DNA from 3 places in the Streptomyces sp. 840.1 genome. Region 1 is predicted to be linked to each of the others. Evidence: riboswitches for the same ligand, from Rfam matches in the RefSeq annotation. Region 1 holds a riboswitch; each other region holds the start of a gene.
What was found. A riboswitch is a leader RNA that binds a small molecule or an ion and turns the genes downstream of it on or off. The one in region 1 is predicted to bind S-adenosylmethionine.
Positions count from the first base shown of each region.

Region 2: it holds a riboswitch for S-adenosylmethionine, as region 1 does, so the genes downstream of both, EDD93_RS36580 (hypothetical protein) here and EDD93_RS33855 (glutathione S-transferase C-terminal domain-containing protein) in region 1, are expected to answer to the same signal.
Region 3: it holds a riboswitch for S-adenosylmethionine, as region 1 does, so the genes downstream of both, thrC (threonine synthase) here and EDD93_RS33855 (glutathione S-transferase C-terminal domain-containing protein) in region 1, are expected to answer to the same signal.

Region 1 covers NZ_RJUU01000003.1:305,750-309,955, reverse strand. The annotation lists gene EDD93_RS33860 (excinuclease ABC subunit UvrA) at 1-1,017, shown strand, start outside; gene EDD93_RS33855 (glutathione S-transferase C-terminal domain-containing protein) at 1,073-1,846, opposite strand; SAM riboswitch class IV at 2,093-2,238, opposite strand; gene EDD93_RS33850 (LLM class flavin-dependent oxidoreductase) at 2,812-4,032, shown strand; gene EDD93_RS33845 (NtaA/DmoA family FMN-dependent monooxygenase) at 4,053-4,206, shown strand, end outside.
Region 2 covers NZ_RJUU01000003.1:917,477-921,682, forward strand. The annotation lists gene EDD93_RS36575 (cytochrome P450) at 1-1,046, opposite strand, end outside; gene EDD93_RS36580 (hypothetical protein) at 1,250-1,642, opposite strand; SAM riboswitch class IV at 1,692-1,801, opposite strand; gene EDD93_RS36585 (phosphocholine-specific phospholipase C) at 1,955-4,021, opposite strand.
Region 3 covers NZ_RJUU01000001.1:1,746,529-1,750,734, reverse strand. The annotation lists gene EDD93_RS08130 (trehalose-6-phosphate synthase) at 1-768, opposite strand, end outside; gene EDD93_RS08125 (glucosyl-3-phosphoglycerate synthase) at 855-1,805, opposite strand; SAM riboswitch class I at 1,959-2,123, shown strand; gene thrC (threonine synthase) at 2,141-3,433, shown strand; gene EDD93_RS08115 (MoaD/ThiS family protein) at 3,505-3,783, shown strand.

The DNA of each region.
Region 1 (4,206 bases):
ACCGTCTGCTTCGAGGGCTCCGTCGAGGGTCTGCGGGCCGGCGACACCGTCACGGGGCGCCACTTCGACGACCGGGCCACTCTCAAGGAAGCGCCGCGCAAGCCCAGCGGCGCGCTGGAGGTCCGGGGAGCGGACGCGAACAACCTGCGCGGCGTCGACGTCGACATCCCGCTCGGGGTCCTCGCCGTGGTCACGGGCGTCGCCGGCTCCGGCAAGAGCTCACTGATCCACGGCTCGGTCTCCGGACTGGACGGGGTGGTGTCGATCGACCAGGGCGCGATCCGGGGCTCGCGACGGAGCAACCCCGCCACGTACACCGGGCTGCTCGACCCGATCCGCAAGGCGTTCGCCAAGGCCAACGACGTGAAGCCGGCCCTGTTCAGCGCCAACTCCGAGGGTGCCTGCCCCGGTTGCAACGGCGTCGGGGTCGTCTACACCGACCTGGCGATGATGGCCGGCGTCGCCACCGTCTGCGAGGAGTGCGAGGGGAAGCGGTTCCTGGCCTCGGTGCTCGAATACCGTCTCGGCGGCCGCGACATCAGCGAGGTGCTCGCGATGTCGGTGACCGAGGCCGAGGAGTTCTTCGGCGCCGGCGAGGCGCACACACCCGCCGCCCACCGCGTTCTCGGCAGGCTAGCCGACGTCGGGCTCGGCTACCTCAGCCTGGGCCAGCCGCTCACCACCCTGTCCGGCGGTGAGCGGCAACGGCTCAAGCTGGCCACGCACATGGGCGAGAAGGGCGGCGTCTACGTCCTCGACGAGCCGACCACCGGCCTGCACCTCGCGGACGTCGAGCAACTGCTCGGCCTGCTCGACCGGCTCGTGGACTCCGGGAAGTCCGTCATCGTGATCGAGCACCACCAAGCGGTCATGGCGCACGCCGACTGGATCATCGACCTCGGCCCCGGCGCCGGTCACGACGGCGGATCGCTCGTCTTCGAGGGCACCCCCGCCGATCTGGTCGAGGACCGCTCCACGCTCACCGGCGAACACCTCGCGGCCTACGTCGGAGCCTGAGGGGGAACGCCGAGGGCGGCCGCCCCGGCCGCCCCGGCCGACGCCGCCGGTGCGTTCAGCGCTCCGGCGGCTTCGGGAAGGCGGGGTGGCCGCCGAGGCGCTCCACGTACTCCTGGAGCCGGGGACGGGCGCCAAGAGTGCCGGCCGGGCCGAGATGGACGAGCGCCACCCACAGGTCCACATCCGCAGCGGTCAGTTCCTCGCCCAGCGCGTAGGGCCGCGGGGCGAGCGACCGCTCCAGCAGGTCCAGGGCCGCCGACCGCTGCGTACGACCCGCCCGGGGCGTGACATCCCGGTCCAGCAGCTCGCGAAGGGCCTCGATGTCCGCCGCCAGCTCCGGCGGCCGCAGCGCCGACGGACGGGCCTCGTCATGGCCCGAGAGCAGGCCCGCGAGATCGCGGAGGATGTCGGGCGTGTGGTTGCTGACGATGCGTCCGCTCCACCGGTCGCACAGCGCGGGCGCCGTCAGCGGACCGTCGTAGTGGTGCAACGTGGCCTCGTACGCGCTGCGCAGCGAGGCGAGCGCCTCGGGCGCCCCGGCGGGGTGCCCCAGGAAGGTGGTGGCGACCGAGTCCTGGAGACCGAGCAGGGCGAGAGTGATCGAGATACGCATCGACCGCGGACAACTCGCCGACAGGAAGAGCTCGTAGCGGTGCGGGGCCGGGTAGAAGCCGCCGGCCAGGCCGACCCCGATGCGGCTGTGGATGCGGGAGGACGGCACGGTCACCTTGGGACGGGGGTGCGGAACGCACGGACCCGGTCCGGACGGGATCGAGCCGCACGTGATCGAGTTGGCTGTGCTGGAACTGCGCGAAGCTGTCTCGGGCATGACTCTCCCTGTGGAGATCCCTGTGGGAACGAGGAAGCCACCGCCGCCTTGTGGGCACCGGCGACCGGATGGGGAACGACTGCGCTTCGGAAACCCGGCCCGAAAACGCGACAGCGCGGACCTGCCGTGCGGAGTGTCAGGTCCTAGTACGCGCTGGAGACACGCAACAGATCGATGTGCAGGCGCCTCGTCAAGCCGTTCCTGGACAAATCCCGCCCGTCCTGACTCCGGGGCTCGCGAGACGCGAGACCACGCTTGCCCCGCCACGCCGGCGGGACCCGGTCGTCACCCGGGGCACCCCGTCGCGGTGGAAGGGTTGCCTGCCAGCGGGCCGGGGCCGATGACCCCGTGAGCAGGACTGATCCCGCACGGGGGCGCTGACAATCGTGACCGTCCAGGCCAGTTTCCGTGCGCCACGTGACGCCGTCAAGGAGGCCACGGGGGGCATCTCGCCTGTTGGTCACCGGCGTTGACACTCCCCTTGACGCATGCATAACTTGCGGTGCGCAACGGCTCCGGTGCCGGCGAGAAGCCCGGATCATCCGGCCGGTGATACCCGCGCTGCGGGATGCCGCAGGAGATGACCGGACGGTGTCCGGCAGCCGCGAGGCCCCACGGGGCGGAATGGTGACGGTGAGAGCGATGCACGCAGCTGAAGGGATGGCTGCCTGGCGGTCCCGGGGCCGCGTCCTGCTCTGCGCGGACCGCGCCGTCGACCTGCAGCGTGTCAGCAGCGCGCTGTGTACCGCCGCCCGTCGCGTCCGCTGCCGAGGCTGACCGCCTTCCGGCGCTCTGACGCTCTGATGCTCTGACGCCCACCGCTGCCGCGGTGCGTCGTCCTCCCCTCCCTGGCCCCGCACCGTGCTGTGCGCCCGCGCTCCGTCGTGTCGTTCCCGACCGGCTCGTCGGCGCCCGGGGTCCGGGCCGGCTTCCGCCGTACGGTCGATCAGGAAGGCACCACCTCCGTGTCCTCGTCACCCTCTCCCCTGCATCTCGCCGTGGCCCTGGACGGCGCGGGCTGGCACCCCGCCGCCTGGCGCGAACCCACGGCCCGGCCCGGCGAACTGTTCACCGCCGCCTACTGGAGCGACCTGGTCACCGAGGCCGAACGCGGACTGCTCGACTTCGTGACCATCGAGGACGGACTCGGCCTCCAGTCCTCGTCCCGCACCGAGCCCGACGGGCGCACCGACCAGGTCCGGGGCCGGCTGGACGCCGTCCTCATCGCGGCGCGGATCGCCCCGCTGACCCGGCACATCGGTATCGTCCCGACGGTGGTGGCCACCCACACGGAGCCCTTCCACATATCCAAGGCCATCGCCACCCTCGACTACGTGAGCACCGGACGTGCGGGCCTGCGCCTGCAGGTCACGGCCCGGAGGCACGAGGCCGCGCACTTCGGCCGCCGCACCCTCCCCCCGTTCGGCGCCGGGGACTACTCCACCCCCGCCGGGCAGGAGCTGCTGAGCAGCCTGTTCGACGAGGCCGCCGACCACATCGAGGTGGTGCGACGGCTCTGGGACAGCTGGGAGGACGACGCCGAGATCCGGGACGTCGCCACCGGACGCTTCATCGACCGTACGAAGCTGCACTACATCGACTTCGAGGGCACGCACTTCCGGGTGAAGGGCCCCTCGGTCACGCCCCGGCCGCCCCAGGGCCAGCCCGTCGTCAGCGCCCTGGCGCACGCGACCGTCCCGTACCGTCTGGTGGCCCGCTCCGCCGACATCGGATACGTCACCCCGCACGACGCCGGCGAGGCCCGAGGCGTCGTGGAGGAGATCCGCACCGAACAGGCGGCGGCGGGCCGCGCCGAGGAGACCCTGCACGTCTTCGGCGACCTGGTGGTCTTCCTGGACGACGACCCCGCCGCGGCCGCCGCCCGCCGGGAACGGCTGGAGGACCTCGCGGGCGAGCCGTACACCAGCGACGCCCCGGTCTTCACCGGAACGCCCGCCGCACTCGCCGATCTCCTCCAGGACCTGGCGACGGCCGGACTGACCGGATTCCGGCTGCGCCCCGCCGTCGCGGGGCACGACCTCCCGGCGATCACCCGGGGCCTGGTCCCCGAACTGCGGCGCCGGGGCGTCTTCCGCCGGGAGTACGAGGCCGGCACCCTGCGCGGACTGCTTGGGCTCACCCGTCCGGCGAACCGCTACGCCGCCACCGCGACCTCGACCGCCTGAGCCGGAAGGACCCCCAGATCATGAGCAAGCCGCTCAAGCAGATCCATCTCGCGGCCCACTTCCCCGGAGTCAACAACACCACCGTGTGGAGTGACCCGAAGGCCGGCAGCCATATCGAGTTCAGTTCCTTCGCACACTTTGCCCGGACCTCCGAGCGCGCGAAGTTCGACTTCC
Region 2 (4,206 bases), 610 kb from region 1:
GGGCCGCCGCCGGACAGGCTCTGCCGGATCAGCGGATCGGTGTTGGCCGCGCCGAGCCCGAGCAGCAGCATGTCCCCCGCCGCGATCGAATGTCCGCCGAGCCGGGTGTCCCGGGCGGCCCAGCGTCCGGCGAGGATCTGGGTCGGCGCGTCCTCCCAGAGCACCTCGTTCATGGTCTCGCCCACACTGCGCCGGCCGCCCGCCATCGAGTGCGCGAACTCGTCCTCGGTGAGCATCAGCCGCAGCGAGTTGCTGATCCAGTCGGCGGTGGTGAGGTGCCCGGCGGCCGTGATGGCCATCAGGTCGAGCATGTACTCCTCGTCGGTGAAGGCCTCGGGGGAGGCGAGCATCCGCGAGGTGACGTCGTCGCCGGGCTCGGCACGCTTCGCGGCGACCAGCCGTGTCATGTGCTCCCCGAAACGCAGGTGGGCCTCCTGCGCGCCCGGACCGCCGTCGGCCAGGTCCTTCAGCACCCGGGCGATGCCGGCGCCCTCGTCGTCGGGGAAGCCGACCAGCCGTGCGAGGACGAGCACGGGAAGGGGTTCGCAGAAGTCGGCGACGAGGTCGGCGGCGCCCCGGCTGCACACGGCGTCGATCAGCCGGTCGGCCAGCTGCTCGCTGTGGCGGCGGATCTCGAACGGGTCGGCCCCTTCGAGGGCGGGTCCGACCATCCGCGCGTGCCGCCGGTGCTCGTCCCCGGCGCTGAAGTAGATGGACGGCAGCGGTCGTCCGACCATGGGCAGCAGCGGCCAGTCGTCGGGGATGTGCTCCCACTGGTTCCACAGTCCGACATCGCGGGGGAACAACTCACCGTCGCTGGTGACCTGATGGAGCTCGCGGTACCCGATGACCAGCCAGGCGGGGAATCCGCCCGGCAGCTCGACGGGGACGACCGGCCCGTGGTCCCGCCGCATGGCGCGGTAGACGGCCTGCGGCTCGGTCTGGAACGAGGGCCCGCTGAGGGGCACGGCCCCCGTCCCCGCGTGCGCGGGGCACTTTGGAGGGGGCGAGGCGGACTCGGGCTCTGTGGAGGATGGGCGCGTCATCGTCCTGACTTCTGTGGCGAACACGTCACGCGTCACGATCGTGCGATCAACGCACGTCCACTATAAGGATGTTATGTGACGCCACAGCGGTCAATGGCGATCAATTGTGCGCCCCGAATGAAGCAACAGGCTGACAAGTCACGACAATTGATCACCCCGTCGAAGCCCCGTCTCCACCCGGGGACGGCAGCCGCCGCACTCGGCTACGAGCGTCCGGAAGCCAGGTCTCCGCACAACTCGCCGCTCTCCAAGGCGACGTTGACGAGTCCGGCGACCCGGTCGGCACCGTCGACGAGCTTGAGCGCATGCCACCGGGCGAGCCAGTACACGCGCCCCCGGTGACCGGCGAGCGATTCCCGCAGCCCGTCGGGAGCGTGCGTCCACACCCTAGGAAGGCTGCCCGCGCAGTCGAACGCGGCACGCAGCTCGACCCACCCATCGTCCCGGACATCACCGGCGGTCAGCAGTATCTCAACGGCCTGACCGGGCTCCTGCCGGCACTTCTTGGCATGGATCCAGTGCACTTGATGGCCTGCGGCGTACCGGTCGCAGTCCTCGCTCCGCACGGAGCCGTGCTCGGTGAGATGACGCAGCATGGTGATTCCCGCCTCCCGGGGATGATGGACCCCGAGCGCTCTGCACCGCGGTCCGCTGTTCCCCGTACCTCGCGCACGGGGCAGGTCGTCACCCGGAGCACCCGCAGCGGAGCGGGGTGCCGTCCAGCAAGCCGGGGCTGCGCACTGGAACTCATGACCCGGCAAAAACCCTAACGCACCGCGGCGGCACCCTCCGACACGCCGGGCCCAATCAGCCGACGGGCAGTCAGGAACGCACAGGGCCGGGCCGGCCCGGCCCGTGCGCCCCCGACACTCCGCGCCGGCTGCCGGTTACGGCGCCGGGGCGGCCGGTCAGCCGGTGACGAGGCCCGGGTCGCTCGTGCCGGCCTCGCCCGTCTCGACGTGTCCGGCGAACCGGCGCAGGAACGTGGCGTCCGCGTCCGACACCACCGTGACGTCGTACCAGCGCTTGCTCCCCCGCAGGTCAACGGTGTGCTTCACGGTGGCGCCCGCCCGCACGGCGAAGGTCTGCGCGCCCCCGCCGTACGCGTCCGCGTTGCGCACGGTCAGCTGGACGGTCCCCGAACCGGTGTGGGTGAGGGTCAGGTCGAGGGCACCACTGGCCGGGTTGTGACGCGCCGTCACCTCCGGTCCGGCCGCCTTGCCGGGCCCACGGAAGCCGCGCAGGAACCCGTTCGGACCGTGCACGGTGAGGTCGGTCACTCCGCCGGAGTAGGCCGTGTTCCAGCTGTCGGAGACCGACTTGCCCGCCTCGGTGGTGTAGGTCCAGGGCCCGTCGCCCCGGTTCGGCGACGTCACCAGGAACTGCGCCCCGGCCGCGTCGCCCCCACTGAAGGTGAGCCGGTACTTCCCGGCCCCGGGGTCGGCCGCTCCGTCCACGAGGGGCGCGTACCGCAGCGGCCGGGTGGGCCGGGTGCCGGTCTCCTGCTTCGGCACACGGCCGGAGACCGGCGGTACCGGTACGTAGTCGGGGTGCCGGGCCCCGTCCGGCGGCGCGTATCCGTCCGTGGAGGGCAGCTCGGCCGGTGCGGCATCCGTGCGGCTGAAGTCGAATGCCGAGGTGAGGTCACCGCAGACGGCCCGCCGCCAGGGCGAGATGTTGGGCTCGCGCACGCCGAAGCGCTTCTCCATGAACCGGATGACGGAGGTGTGGTCGAAGACCTCCGAGCACGCGAACCCGCCGGTGCTCCAGGGGGACACGACCGTCATGGGCACGCGCTGGCCGAGCCCGTACGGCCCGGCCGCGTACCGGACGTCGCCGGGGAAGTGGTCGGCCGAGGTGTCCACGGTCGACAGTCCCTGCGCCGCGCCCGACGGCACGAACGGCGGCACGACATGGTCGAAGAATCCGTCGTTCTCGTCGTAGGTGATGAAGAGGGCGGTCCGGCCCCAGACCTCGGGGTTGGAGGTCAGCGCGTCCAGCACCTGTGAGATGTACCAGGCTCCGTAGTTCGCGGGCCAGTTGGGGTGCTCGCTGTAGGCCTCGGGCGAGACGACCCAGGAGATCTTGGGGAGCGTACCGGCCCGGACATCGGCCTTCAGGTCGTCGAGGAGCCCGTCGCCGTTCTTGACGTCGGTACCGGTGCGCGCCTTGTCGAAGAGGGGGTCGCCGGGCTTGGCGTTGCGATAATTGTTGAAGTAGAGGAGCGAGTTGTCGCCGTACGTCCCCCGGTACGCGTCGTCGATCCACCCCCAGGAACCGGCGGCGTCGAGCCCGTCGCCGATGTCCTGGTAGACCTTCCACGACACCCCGGCCTCCTCCAGCCGCTCGGGATAGGTCTTCCAGCCGTACCCCGCCTCGTCGTTGCCGAGCACGGGGCCGCCGCCGGTTTTGTCGTTGCCGGTGTACCCGCTCCACAGGTAGTAGCGGTTCGGGTCGGTCGAGCCGAGGAACGAGCAGTGATATGCGTCGCAGACGGTGAACGCGTCGGCGAGGGCGTAGTGGAACGGGATGTCTGCGCGTGTGAGGTGGGCCATCGTCGTGGCCGTCTTGGCCGGCACCCACTGGTCGTACGCGCCCTTGTTCATCGCCCGGTGACCGCCGGCCCAGTCGTGGTTCAGATCCTGGAGGAACTGCAGCCCGAGGTCGTCGGCGGGGGGCCGGAACGGCAGCACCTCCTTGCCGAGTCCGTCCTTCTGGTGCCAGACCGGCTTCCCGCTGGGCAGCGTGACCGGACGCGGATCACCGAAGCCGCGCACACCCCTCATGGTGCCGAAGTAGTGATCGAAGGAACGGTTCTCCTGCATCAGCACCACGATGTGCTCCACGTCCTGGAGCGTGCCGGTACGGCCCTTCGCGGGCAGCGAGGCGGCACGGGCGATGCTGCTCGACAACGCGCTGAAGGCGACCGTGCCTCCAGCGAGCTGCAGGAGGCGGCGACGGTTGAGTTCTGCCATGAGTGGGGCCTCTGTGGGGTGAGGAAACATAAGGGCGAAAACGACAGGAGTGTTCCAGAACCGGCGGGCCGACGGAAGACCCGTGCGGTGTGCACGCGGTGGCATTCGGCCGAACAGTCGGCGACGGTGCGGTGGAAATCCTGTCCACAGCCTCGACAGGGGTCCGGCATCCCAGCCGCCCTCAG
Region 3 (4,206 bases), on a different contig from region 1:
CGCCATCCGCTCGTCCACGTCCGCCTCGTGCGCGCGCCGGCGCAGGAAGTCCCCGTCGGCGCCGAGCCCGTGCACGCCGACGCGGGTGCGGCCGGTGCCGCCCAGGATCTCCGTGCAGCAGCCGATGAAGCCGTCCGCCCAGCGGCGGGTCAGGAACGCGGCCCGGTCGGCGCCGAGGATGCCGCGCAGCACCTGCTCCGCGATGTCGTCGGGCAGCATCCGGAAGTAGTCGACGGGCGCCCACGGGGTGTGCGAGAAGTGGCCGATCCGCAGGTCGGGGCGGAGCTCGCGGAGCATGCCGGGCACCAGCACCAGGTGGTAGTCCTGCACCAGGACCGCCGCGCCCTCGCCCGCCTCCTCGGCGAGCGCCTGGGCGAAGGCCAGGTTGTAGGCCTCGAAGGACGCCCACCGGCGGCGGAACTCCGCGTCGAAGACGGGTTCCACCGGGGTCTGGTAGAGCATGTGGTGGACGAACCAGAGCACCGAGTTCGCGATGCCGTTGTACGCGTCGGCGTGCACGTCCGCGTCGATGTCGAGCATCCGTACGCCCGGCTCCCCGACCCCGCGCCGTACCGCCTCGCGGTCGCCGTCACCGAGCGCGGCGCAGACCCACATCTTGTCGTCCACCGCGCTCAGCCCGGAGACGAGCCCGCCGCCGCCCCGTTTCGCGTCGAGCGAGCCGTCCTCCCGCAGGGTGTACGAGACCGGGCCGCGGTTGGACGCGACGAGTACCTGGGCGGCGGACTGGGGGGCGTGCTCGGAGACCATGCGCGGAATCTAGCCCGATCCCGAACTGTCCAAACGTGCGTACGGCGGCGTCTCGCCGCACCGCCTCCGCTCCGTGCCGCCCCGCGTCATGCCGCCCGGCGCGCGACGTACTCCTCGATCTCGCGCATCGGCGGCCGCTCCTCGGTGTCCACCGGGTACGTGTGCGGCACGAAGCCGTTCTCGCCGCGCTCGAACTGGGTCAGCGCGGGGCGGACCAGATGGCCGCGCGAAAGCCGCAGCTGGGCGGTCCGGTAGATGGCCGCCGCCATCCGGCCGAGCGCCCGGCCGTCCTGGTGGCGGTGGACGCGGACGCCGACGTCGACCTGGCCGAGCGCGTCCAGGCCGACGGTGTGCAGGGCGTCGACGAGCAGCCCCAGCTCCACTCCGTAACCGACCGGGAACGGCAGCTGTTCGAGCAGCGAGCGGCGTATGGCGTACTCGCCGCCCAGCGGCTGGACGAAGCCGGCCAGCTGCGGCCAGTGCAGATTGAGCAGCGGCCGTGCCACCAGTTCGGTGACCCGCCCGCCCTGACCGGCGGTGTCCCCGAGGGGACGGTCGTACATCGCCTTGACGAACTGCACCGAGGGGTCGGTCAGCAGCGGGCCGACGATGCCGGAGACGAAGTCGGCCGAGAAGTCCTTCAGGTCCGCGTCGACGAAGCAGACGATGTCACCGCCGGTCACCAGCAGTGACCGCCACAGCACCTCGCCCTTGCCGGGGACGGCAGGCAGCCGGGGCAGGATCTCGTCCCGGTGGATCACCCGGGCGCCCGCCTCGCGGGCGACCTCGGAGGTCGCGTCCGTGGAGCCGGAGTCGATCACCACGAGCTCGTCGACCAGCCGGACCTTCTCCATGAGCTCGCGCCGGATCGTGCGGACGATGTCCCCGACCGTCGCCGCCTCGTTGAGCGCGGGCAGTACGACACTCACGCGGCTGCGCCTCGGGTCGCCTCCCCGGGCGGCCAGGAGCTGCTCCAGCGGGCGGTCGGCGCACGACCAGGAACGCCTGGTCAGCCAGCGTTCGACCTCTTCCAGCACGGTCGATACTCCCTGTATGTGATCCATCTCGCGGTTCGGACGACTATCTCAACAGTCCGGTGCTTCGGTTACAGTCTTGAACAACGCAGACGGCCGTGGCATGCCGGGGTCCGTCCGCCGATAAACGCCTGGATCGATGATCCAGTGCCATAGCGCTCATCCAGAGGGACAGAGGGAACGGCCCGTTGAAGTCCCGGCAACCATCCCACCCCCAAGCTCTCGACTTCGCTCGAGCAGGGGGGACCCCCTTCCGCGAGGTCGGGTGGGGAAGGTGCCAATTCCGTCTCGTGGCGAAACGCGTCACGAGGAAGATGAGGAGAAAGGGCCTCGCCATCATGGCTGTTGAGACTGTTGCAGCATCTACCGAATCTTCTGTGGACCTCGGTCCCGCCGCGGCACTTTCCTGCCGCGAGTGCGGAGAGCGATTCGCACTCGGTCCCCTTTTCGCCTGTTCGAGCTGTTTCGGACCGCTCGAAGTGGCTTACGACCTGCCGACCGGTTCCCCGGACGAGCTGAAGAAGCGCATCGAGGCCGGACCCGACAACATCTGGCGTTACGCGCCGCTGCTGCCGGTCCCCTCCGACGTCGCGGACAAGCCGAACATCAACCCCGGCTTCACCAAGCTGGTCAAGGCCGACAACCTCGCCCGTGAGCTGGGCGTCACCGGCGGCCTGTACGTCAAGGATGACTCCGGCAACCCGACGCACTCCTTCAAGGACCGCGTCGTCGCGATCGCCGTCGAGGCCGCCCGTGCCTTCGGTTTCACCACGCTCTCCTGCTCCTCCACCGGCAACCTCGCCGGTGCGGTGGGCGCCGCCGCAGCCCGCGCCGGCCTGCGCTCCTGTGTGTTCATCCCGCACGACCTGGAGCAGGGCAAGGTCGTCATGGCCGCGGTGTACGGCGGTGAGCTGGTCGGCATCGAGGGCAACTACGACGACGTCAACCGCTTCTGCTCGGAGCTCATCGGCGACCCGCTCGGCGAGGGCTGGGGCTTCGTCAACGTCAACCTGCGCCCGTACTACGGCGAGGGTTCCAAGACGCTCGCGTACGAGATCTGCGAGCAGCTCGGCTGGCGGCTGCCCGACCAGATCGTCATCCCGATCGCGTCCGGCTCGCAGCTCACGAAGATCGACAAGGGCCTCCAGGAGCTGATCAAGCTCGGTCTGGTCGAGGACCGGCCGTACAAGATCTTCGGCGCCCAGGCCGAAGGCTGCTCGCCGGTCTCCGCCGCCTTCAAGGCCGGTCACGACGTGGTGCGGCCGCAGAAGCCGAACACGATCGCCAAGTCCCTGGCGATCGGCAACCCGGCCGACGGCCCGTACGTCCTGGACATCGCCCGCCGCACCGGCGGTGCCGTCGAGGACGTCAACGACGAGCAGGTCGTCGACGCGATCAAGCTGCTGGCGCGCACCGAGGGCATCTTCGCCGAGACCGCGGGCGGGGTGACCGTCGGAGTGACGAAGAAGCTGATCGAGGCGGGTCTGCTCGACCCGTCGCTCACGACGGTCGTCCTGAACACCGGTGACGGCCTCAAGACGCTGGACGCGGTGGCCGCCACCTCGCAGGCGACGGCGACGATCAGGCCTAGCCTGGACGCCTTCCGCGCCGCCGGCCTCGGCACCGCCTGAGCGGTCCGCCGCACCAGCTGAGAGGCTGCCGCAGCCTCCGACCACCCGTGACTCCAGGAAGGGCACCCACCATGAGCGTCAAGGTCCGTATCCCCACCATCCTCCGCACCTACACGGGCGGCCAGGCCGAGGTCCCGGCCGAGGGCGCGACCCTCTCCCAGGTCATCGAGTCCCTGGAGAAGGACCACCCGGGCATCGCCGCCCGTGTCCTGGACGACCAGGGCAAGCTCCGCCGTTTCGTCAACGTGTACGTCAACGACGACGACGTGCGCTTCGAGGGCGGCCTGGAAGCGGTCACCCCGGACGGCGCCGGCATCTCGATCATCCCGGCCGTCGCCGGCGGCTGCTGAGCCCCGGGACCCGAGCGGTCCCGCTTCGACGAGTCACCGCGATTGCCCTCTCCGCGACAGAAGCGGAGGGGGCAATTCTGCATGGTTGAGCGCGGTAGAGTGTGGGAAGACCCCTCCGCTGCCCGTGCCGCCCGCATATGAGAATGCGCCCGGCCACGACAAGATGCAGCCAAAGTGCCTGAGCCTCTTGCGCCATAAGTCGCCTTTGCCTGGCCCGACTTGCCCTGGAATCTTATGAGTTCCTCATATTCGGGCGTTCGGCGCTGCCCAGAATTCTCGTCCGATTGACCTGTTGCAGAGGGCAGTTGGGCAGATACATTCGGCCGCGGTCGACGCGTTCCGGCGCACGCACCCTCTCCTGTCGGAGGGTGAGTTCTGACCCGGGCCCGCGAAGTGCGGTCCTGTGCAAGGGCCAGTAATAGG